2 regions of the Candidatus Clostridium stratigraminis genome follow, and region 2 is predicted to be linked to the other one. Evidence: a T-box and tRNA genes for the amino acid it is inferred to sense, from the RefSeq annotation. Region 2 holds a T-box; the other holds one or more tRNA genes.
The links. A T-box is a leader RNA that pairs with one kind of tRNA and senses whether it is charged. The one in region 2 lies ahead of trpS (tryptophan--tRNA ligase), so its partner is inferred to be a tRNA-Trp.

Region 1 (4,966 bases), on a different contig from region 2:
TTGCAGCTGAGGTCTCATCACAGCTGCTTTCTATTGCAAGTATTTTTAAGTCCTTCATAAGAACACTCCCTTTTGTATAACTAAATTTTATTATACACAAAAATATATGTTATAATCAAATGTATATCTTACAAAAAAGGAGCAAATTATGAATAATCGTTATGCGCGAGTTGTAGTAAAGGGTTCTCCAATATCAAAATCTAATTTTAAGCTCTTTAATCTTAAAGGTCGGGCTATACTTCCATATAATTCTGGTAAATATCACGACAGATATGCCTTATATGAAGAGGAAATTGCCTATGAAGCCAGATCACAAAATCCTGGTATAGTACTGTCTGAAGCTCTTATTGCAGTACTTAAAGTCTACTACAAAAGCAAACTTAGACATCCGGATACAAATAACATTACGAAGAGTATTTTTGATGGAATAGAAAAAAGCGGCCTTATAGTAAATGATGCTCAAGTCAGAAGGCTTATAATAGAGGAGTTTTATGATTCAATTAACCCAAGATTTGAACTGGAGTTATATAGCGAAAGTACATATTCTATGGATTATAATATAATCAAAAATGAACATGAAAAGGAGGCAATAATATACAATCCTCCAAGTAATAAAAAGGGAGCTCTCGGAATTCGAGGCAAAAAAACTGAAAAAGAAAAAAGTTTAAAGGTATGTGAAATATGTGAAAAGTCTATAAGTACAAGCAGTGTTATAACTGCCAATAAAGGTAAAATGGTAATTTGTAAAGATTGTTTTAAAAAGCTTTTTAAGTAGAAAGACAGAGGGCTAATTAACCTTCTGTCCTTGCATATTCTCAATTTTAATTACAATACTAATGTTTCCTTCATCTGTTTTTAAATGTTTCTTATCTAATATTATGGTTTCTATATCACCAGGGGAGAATTCTTCTTTAAATATTTCTTGTATCTTATTATTATTAATATATAAGACTGCCGAGGAAGATTTATATAATTTATCGGTTTTGAAGCTTATATTTACCTTTTCATCCAATTTGTCTAAATTAATAAATTTAGGTACAGCATATTTTATGCCTTCGCCTTCATAAACTTCGATTCTATCTGCAGAAAAAATCTTACCTGTACAAAAATCTGCAGCATTTTCTCCTGCCTTATAGCCTTCCTTTACTATATATTCTACCGTGTTATGAATGTTAATTACATTGCCGCAGGCAAATATGCCTTCTATGCTTGTGTTAAGTTCTTCATCAATAATTGTGCCATTTGTTGAATTTGAAATATTAATACCAACCTTTTTTAGTAGTTCATTTTCGGGTTGAAGACCCATAGATAAAATTACAGTATTACAAGGTATATATTCTTCTGTGCCAATAATAGCTGTATTATCATTATCTACTTTTATAATAGTTACTCCTTCAACTCTGTCTTTACCTCTTATATCTATAGCCTTATATCCAAGTTTTAGTGGAATGTCTAAATCATTAATACACTCCTTAATGTTTTTCTTTGATCCCTTTGGAAAAAATGCTCTTTCAATTATTGATTTAATAGAAGCTCCTTCAAGAACCATTCTCTTCGCAGCAATTAGTCCAGTATCCCCAGATCCAATAATAACTACTTGTTTACCAGGCATATATCCTTCATTAACGATAAATCTTTGAGCAGCTCCAGCAGTAAAAATTCCAGCACAGCTTTTTCCTTGAATATTAATTGTTCCCTTCGGCTTTTCTCTTCCTCCAAGGGCTATAACAATTGTTTTTGCACCAATTTCCAATATTCCATTTTCATTTACTGCTGTAATTGCCTTGTCCTTAGAAATATCAATTACTTCAGTATTTAATATATAAGAAACATTAAGTTTATTTGCTTTATCTATAAGGTTTTGTGCAAATTCCGGTCCTGTCAGCGTCTTATTATCCTTAATTCTTTCAAAGCCACAATGAATAGAATAATTTAAAGCTCCGCCAAGTTCGTTTTCTCTTTCTATTAGTAATACCTTTTGAACTTCCTTCTCCTTTGCTGCTATAGCTGCTGAAAGCCCAGCAGGACCTCCACCTATAATAACTATATCAAAATTATGCATAATATCCTCTCATTTCTTTATGAATGTTAGCATTTTTCTAGAAATGTAAATTAGCTATTTTTTTTTAATCAATCCATCTATTCCTATTCTCAAAAACGCAAAGGATATAAAAAACGGAATAAAACCAATGGCCACAGGTTTCAAAAGTGCCTCCATATTTTTAGCTTTGAAATATGAATTTATTATAAAATATGCTGTTGCTGCAAGCCCTAAAACACCAATTATTAGTATTAAAAATGCAAAATTTTTATTCTTTCTCATATGTTATCCTCTCCATCAATTTTCTATTACCATTTTACCACAATTTTTTAATGAAATATATTTAAAATATTATATTTAAAAACTGTTGCTTTTTTATTAATCATGTTATATAATATTTCTTGTCTTAGGGGTATAGCTCAGTTGGCAGAGTAGCGGTCTCCAAAACCGTTGGCCTAGGTTCGAGTCCTAGTACCCCTGCCACATTCTTAAAATTAATACCGGACAAAAAACGGACAGAATGTTTGAAACCGGAATTTAAAAAGAGTAGAAAATAATTTCTACTCTTTTATTTTAGTTTTTTGATTTTTGAATTTGTTGAAAATATATCACTACAGCTGTTATATTTATTACAAAATATCATAACTTCATTAAATGTAAAATCTGAATATCCATTTAACTTATTATTAAGTGCTCTTGTGCTAATCTTCATAGTTTCAGCAAGTTCTTTTCTGCTAATATCATTTAATATCAAAAATGCTTTCAATCCTTTATAAGACTATTTAGATTCCCCATTTTCCATTAATGTACCACATAACTAAATTTTATATAATTTTTTGTTTGCAACAAGGATTTTTAAATTAGAGATGTTGGTAATTTCCATATTACCACTTTTTAAATTTCGATGCAACCATATATTCGTAATTTAATAATAAAAAATAAAGTCCTGAGTAATCAGAGCTTTATTTGAAATTAATAACTATCTAGAAAGTATTGATATTACAGCAAAAACCATAGCTGCTATTCTAATTATTTTTGGATTACAAAATTTCTATTTGCCTTTTCGTGAAGACATAGCCATAGCTACTACTCCACCAACACCAAATATTCCTACAACTATTAATACTACTATACTGCTAGAATCCATTTTCCCACCTTCTCCTTTATTTTTTATTCAAAAAAAGAAGGCTTTGTAATGCAGTTACTCCCATATAAAATTGGAGATTTAAATATATATATTTTGGTTCTTAAATCTATAATTGGTTCTCTATATATAATGATAGATTTTATACTGAAATACGCTATTGCTAAAAAGAAGGTTTTGTAAAAGAAATCAATATAACTATAATTAAATTGAACAAACTTCCTTTGACTTTGTATAATAACTGAACTTTGGTCGACCTTAACCGAAGTTATTATAGCCCCATTAGTTCCAACATTAGCTTTAGAAAAGTTTTGTGTAAAGCTAAAGGGAAGCATAGCTTGAAAAATAAATAAAATAACTAATATTTTTGTGCTAAGTTTCCAAAAAAACTCATATATTCCTTCCTTTGTATTCTATTATTTATATTTATTATTATACTAATTTCTTAAAGTAAGTAAAATAGGTTTTTATAAAAATTTTTGCTAATACCCTTCCACTTTATATCTTCCAAAGGATCCACTTGCATCTCCTAAGCTCATACTTTAATTCAATAGTCTTTGCTGATTATTTATTGCACTCTGGCACTTAAATATTAGCATTTCATTGCCTGCTATTTTCTCTTTGTCTATAAGTTTTACTTTATCAACTTTAAATACTACTTCGCTTTCATCCTCAGTTATGGGTTTAAATCTAACTGGATGCGGTGTACCCGTTTTCTCAAACCAGCAAGCCATATCTATAGGTGTAGCTAGTATTTTCATTTTTTCACCTTCCAAGTGGAGCAAACTGTTATTATTATATTCTGCATTAAACTTACAATTCCTTCAAAAATAGAAAAATCCCGAGGCTTCTCCCCAAGATATCAATCTCGCCAGGTATTCTAAAAACACTTTTATGGTCTTTCTGAATGTATAAACTTGATGAATATTTCTTCTGGTTAAAAGCACTTGAAAAACCAGCCTTAAATGAATTATATTCCTTAGTATAATTTGCCTTATATTTATTAATCTTTGAAATTATATTATTAATTTTAGTTCTGTTAGCTCCTGAATTCATTGCATTATATGCAGTTTAGTATTAACACCTTGAACTCTATTATTCATTAAATTTCTTGCCTTCAGATAAATCAAATTCTTCAATTCATCAGAGAAATTTCCTTCCTCGCTGGCATAATTAAAGAAGTCTTCTAATAAAAATATGAATTAACTTAACTTTATACTATGTTCATTTTATTCTAGTATACAAATTAGAATTTGAATCATTTATAGTATTTCATAGATTAAATTTTTAAATAATTTTTTAAATTTTTTTTTGAAAAAAATAAAAAATGCCTTTACAATAAATAGTATAAAAGCATTAACGCGTATAATTGTTCAGCGTGAAATCAAGTAATTGGTTTCACGCTTTATTTTTTGCTTAAATGCTTTATTTCACAAAGGAAATAGGGAGATATAATATGGACTTTTATATGAAATTACCAAGAAACCAGAAGGAGTTTGCATTATTTTTGTTAGTTATTTCAGTTATATCAGTGAATATAATTGCACCATTGAATACTTGCTTTGAAGTTGGGTTCCATATGTATGTATGGGCAGATGCAATAAAAATAATTCCTTTTATTTGGGTTTGCGTGATTGCCTTAGTTTTAATTACATATAAACCCGCGGAATGGCTAACAGCAAGAATAGTAGAGAAAGGAGACAGTTTTAATTCACATATTACTATAAATATTTTATGTACGGTATTTTTTATGTCAATATTTTTAACTGTAATTGGTACAT
Region 2 (4,966 bases):
GTAAATTAGTTTGATCAGCAATTTCTTTTACAATATCAATGATTTGATTTATAGTATTGGTTTTCTCCTTAACACCCTGCATATGATTATCTATAATTTCTATATCATCAAAGGATTTTCTTACAAATTCAATAGAATCAGTAATGTTTTTTACGCCAGTTTCAGTAATTTGTTTTGCCTCATTTGAATTTTCAGATACCTCTTGTGACATATTGGAAACATCTTCAATAGAGGCTGTTAATTCTTCACTGCTTGCAGACATGGAATGCAGTGCTTCAGTTTGTGTATCCACACTTTTAATCATATCTCTAACAGAATCCATCCTTGTTACCATTCTCAATATTTCATTTATTTCCAAGATAGATTTTCTTCTAGATTCACACAATACACTTATCAATTCATTACATTTATCTGCAACGTCTTTTGAGCCAAGTTCTTCAATATTCACTTTAATTGTTTTGCCTTCAATAATTTCTGTGAAGGCTTTTATTAGTAATTCTTTATGAATGTATTCCGACCCTCTGTTATTAACTTCTTTTTCCTTTGTTCCTTTCTTGAATTTTTTAAACATAATCCAGCCCCCTTATAATCTTTTCATAATTTATTTTTTATACAATAATCATATATATATATTTTCGTCACTTTTTTTGTTCTTCTATACACTTAACAAATTTTTTAAAAAATCCTTAATATTTTTTAAAAAAACATTATTTACTAAACCTGAAAAAGATTATCTTTGAATTTTTATTAAAAAACCTTGGAAATATGATTAAGATAACCATACTACCAAGGTTTCTTTAAAGATTTTGATTTAAGCTGAAAGATATTATTTTACCTTGCTGGAAGTATAAAACCTATTTTCTTTTGCATTTTGAATAAGGTCTTTCTTGCAGCATAATTAGCTTTTTCTGCCCCTGCTTTATAGATGCTTTCAAGGTAATCCTTGTTAGAGAGCAGCTCTTTAACCTTAAGCTGAATTGGCTCTAATTCGTTTACAATTGCTTCAGCCACATCCTTTTTAAACTGAGCATACCCTTGACCTTCATATTTCCTTTCAATTGCTTCAATTGTTTCCCCCGTAATTGTACTTAAAATTGTTATTAAATTTTTAACTCCAGGCTGCTCCTCACAGTAATTAACTACGCCAATGCTGTCTGTTACAGCTCTGCTTATTTTCTTTCTAATTACCTCAGGAGGATCCATAATTAGAATAAAACCATTAGGATTATCATCTGATTTAGACATTTTCTTTGAAGGATCCTGAAGGCTCATTATTTTAGCCCCATTTTTAGCTATATAACCATCTGGAATAACAAAGGTTTCACTATAGGAATTATTAAACCTTTGTGCTATATCTCTTGCAATTTCAAGATGCTGTTTTTGATCGCTTCCAACTGGTACTAGGTCAGTTTGATATAATAATATGTCTGCTGCCATTAATACAGGGTAATTTAGTAAGCCTGCTGAAATAGATTCACCATATCTTTGAGATTTATCCTTAAACTGTGTCATTCTGTTAAGCTCACCAATGTAGGTGTTACAATTTAATAACCATGCTGCTTCACTATGTGCCGGTACATGTGATTGAATAAATATAGTATTTTTCTCAGGATTTATTCCAGAAGCAATATATATTGCCATTACTTCTAAGGTCCTTGCTCTTAAATCCTTTGGTACCTGTTTAACGGTTATAGCATGTAAATCAACAATACAAAAATAGCAGTCATAAGCATCTTGAAGCTTTACCCAGTTCTTTACAGCCCCTAAATAGTTTCCTAAGGTGAGTTCACCTGAAGGCTGAATTCCACTAAAAATTACTTTTCTCTTTTCTTCCAAAATATTTTCCTCCTCTATTTAAATTATGAATGAAGTCATTAATTTAAAAAAAGCCCTATAGTTTCTCAACCATAGGGCGTAATATACGCGGTACCACCTAATTTAAAAGCAATGCTTTCCTCGTTACAGATACAAAAATATCCTGTCTTTATAACGTAAGACTAACGTGAAAGACTACTAAAGATTCATCTTCAGCCTAAAAGACCCATTCAGTTTAAGCATCATTACTGTAATTTCACCCAATACAGCTCTCTTTAAATTTGTTTTTAAACCTACTTGCTTCTTTTTAAAGCGGCAAAATATATTATTTATTTTATCATATTCTCAAATAAAAAGATTGTCAATTATATTTTTGACAATCTTATAAAAATTTATAACCTATTACTTTTTCCAAAGTCCATGAAGATTACAGTATTCTCTGGCAAATAGAACCTCTTCTTCAAGCTTAAAATATGCCTCAGGCTTTTCACCTGGTTTTAAATATTTTCTATAAACCTTATTAGCTGTAACAACTTCAATCCATTCAATATAATGAGTCTCTATCATTGGATGCTCTACAGCACCGATTTTAACAACTACTCCGCCATCGGCCTTTTCAATAACTGGAATATGTTTCTCTAGGGCAGCTTCAGTAGTGTTCTCTACCAATAGCTTCATAGGCTGATTGCAGCAGGATAATGTTCCGCCTGAAGGATGAACCACTTCAACTATGTTTCCACATACTTCACATTTGTAAATTTGATTTAACTCTGTCATTAAAATCCCTCCAATTTTTATTTTTTGAAAATTTTAATTTTTTAGTTTATAACTATTTTATACATAATATATATACTATTCAATAGATAAATTATTAATTTTCTATATTTAATGGGAAAAGTAAGTAAACTATACTATATATAAAATTATAGGGTCAATTAATGATCACTTCAACTTTATGTTCCCCTTCTTCAGAATATGGAATTAAATCCTGATCCATAAGCTTTCCATCCACATATACTTCATTCTTTTCTCCTCTCTTAACTAGGATATTATAGCTGCATTTGCCTTTTTTATAGACAATCTCATATTCCTTCCATTCCTTTGGTACAGATGGCTCAATTGTAAAACCCTTATCGCCTTTAAGCTTAAGCCCAAGGATTCCCTCTATTCCAACTCTGTACATCCAGCTAGAAGAGCCAGTATACCAGCTCCAGCCGCCTCTACCCTCATGACCCTCAGTGTTATATACATCTGCTGTTATAACATAAGGTTCTACCTTATACCTTATACAATCTAGATAGGATTTTGTATGATTTATTGGATTTATCATGTGATAAATTTTCCAAGCCTTATCTCCATAATTCAGCTTAGCCATTGCAAGTGCCACCCAAGTTGCAGCATGTGTATATTGGCCACCGTTTTCTCTGACACCAGGCACATAGCCCTTTATATAGCCAGGTTCTAATTTTGAATTATTAAAGGCTGGAGTTAAAAGTAAAACTATGCCTTTATCTTCTTTAATTAAATTTCTTTCAAGTGCCTCCATTGCAGCTTCCCTTCGTCCTTGCCTTGCTGCACCTGAAATTACTGACCAGGATTGGGATAGAGAATCAATTTGACATTCATCATTTTCAATAGACCCTAAAGGAGTTGCATCGTCAAAATAAGCTCTTCTATACCAGCCGCCGTCCCATGCATTTTTTTCTAGATTTACAGCTAAAAAGTTTTGTATTTCATTGTACTTTTCTGCTCTTTCATCATCCTTTTTATATTTGCATAAGTCCTTGAAACCATCGAGAATGCTATAGAGGAACCAGCCAAGCCAAACACTTTCTCCCTTTCCCTTATTGCCAACAGTACTCATTCCATCATTCCAATCTCCGCTTCCCATAAGTGGAATATTGTGAATGCCGAACTTTAGAGATATATCTATAGCTTTTGTGCAGTGCTCGTAAATACTGCCTTTTTTATCTGAGGGAGGGGTTACCTTGTATCTTTCGTCCTCTCCCTCTTTTAAGGGTTCTTCCTCTAAATAGGTAGTTTCTTCATCCAGAATACTGTAATCGCCTGTATTTTTAATGTAATCTATAGTTACATAAGGCATCCACAGCAAGTCATCTGAAAACCTAGTTCTAATTCCACTATTAACTACTGGGTGCCACCAGTGCTGAACATCTCCCTCTAAAAATTGCCTTGTAGAACTCTGAAGAATCTGTTCTTTAGTAATATCAGGTTTCAAGAAACCAAGGGCCATGGAATCCTGCAGCTGATCTCTAAAACCTATGGCTCCGCCAGATTGATAAAAGCCCGTTCGAGACCAAAACCTACAAGATAAGGTTTGATATATAAGCCAGCCGTTTAACATTAAATCCATAGTTTTATCTGGGGTCTTAACCTGTATCCTGCCCAGGAGCTCCTTCCAAAATTCCTTTACCTTTATAAGCTCTCCAATAACAGTTTCAAAGTTTTCATAAGTCTTAGTTATAGCTTTTATATGGTCTAAATCCTCATGTTCACCTAGCATTATTACTAAGTTAACTTCCTCACCTGAACTTAACTTTACCTTAGAATTTGCAGCAAGGCATGGGTCATAACCGGAACCTGCTTTATTTGATAATGCATTATACCTCAAAGCCTGTGGATCTTCTATATTTCCACACCTTCCTATAAATTCAGTTCTGCTGCCAGTAAAGCTTGCTTCTTCTCCTCCTGCAATTTTTAAATAGGCAAGGCCCTTTCCAAAATGCTCACTATAGGGGTTTTGACCATAGATAAATTCCTTATCCTCCTCTAAGTAGGTAGATATATATTGTGCTGTCTGCTGGGGATATACTCCTAAAGCAAGCTGAGCATAATAGGTTAATGAAAGCCTTCTTTCCTCCTTAGTATTATTTTTTAATTTAATTAAGCACAGCTTAACACTTTCATCAAGAGGTACAAAAGCTGTCATTTCCCCAATAACCCCATTATATTCATGGGCAAAACTGGAGTATCCGAAGCCGTGGCTAATGATATATTCACCATCATCTCTTTTGGGCTTTGGGGTTATGCCCCAAATATCACCTGTTTCTTCATCCCTTATGTATACTGCCTCAGTAATTGGATCAGTAATTGGATCATTAGACCAGACTGTAAGCTTATTTTCCCTGCT

Region 1: it encodes a tRNA-Trp, which carries the amino acid that the T-box ahead of trpS (tryptophan--tRNA ligase) is inferred to sense. The anticodon was not compared.

Annotation. Positions count from the first base shown of each region.
Region 1 covers NZ_JBJHZZ010000001.1:602,550-607,515, reverse strand. The annotation lists gene tsaD (tRNA (adenosine(37)-N6)-threonylcarbamoyltransferase complex transferase subunit TsaD) at 1-58, opposite strand, end outside; gene ACJDUG_RS02930 (RusA family crossover junction endodeoxyribonuclease) at 149-775, shown strand; gene ACJDUG_RS02925 (NAD(P)/FAD-dependent oxidoreductase) at 788-2,062, opposite strand; gene ACJDUG_RS02920 (hypothetical protein) at 2,117-2,323, opposite strand; tRNA gene ACJDUG_RS02915 (tRNA-Trp) at 2,450-2,524, shown strand; gene ACJDUG_RS02910 (hypothetical protein) at 2,610-2,807, opposite strand; gene ACJDUG_RS02905 (hypothetical protein) at 3,728-3,946, opposite strand; gene ACJDUG_RS02900 (hypothetical protein) at 3,999-4,241, opposite strand; gene ACJDUG_RS02895 (hypothetical protein) at 4,642-4,966, shown strand, end outside.
Region 2 covers NZ_JBJHZZ010000002.1:256,540-261,505, reverse strand. The annotation lists gene ACJDUG_RS05465 (methyl-accepting chemotaxis protein) at 1-571, opposite strand, end outside; gene trpS (tryptophan--tRNA ligase) at 832-1,836, opposite strand; T-box leader at 1,906-2,135, opposite strand; gene ACJDUG_RS05455 (desulfoferrodoxin) at 2,218-2,592, opposite strand; gene ACJDUG_RS05450 (glycoside hydrolase family 94 protein) at 2,747-4,966, opposite strand, start outside.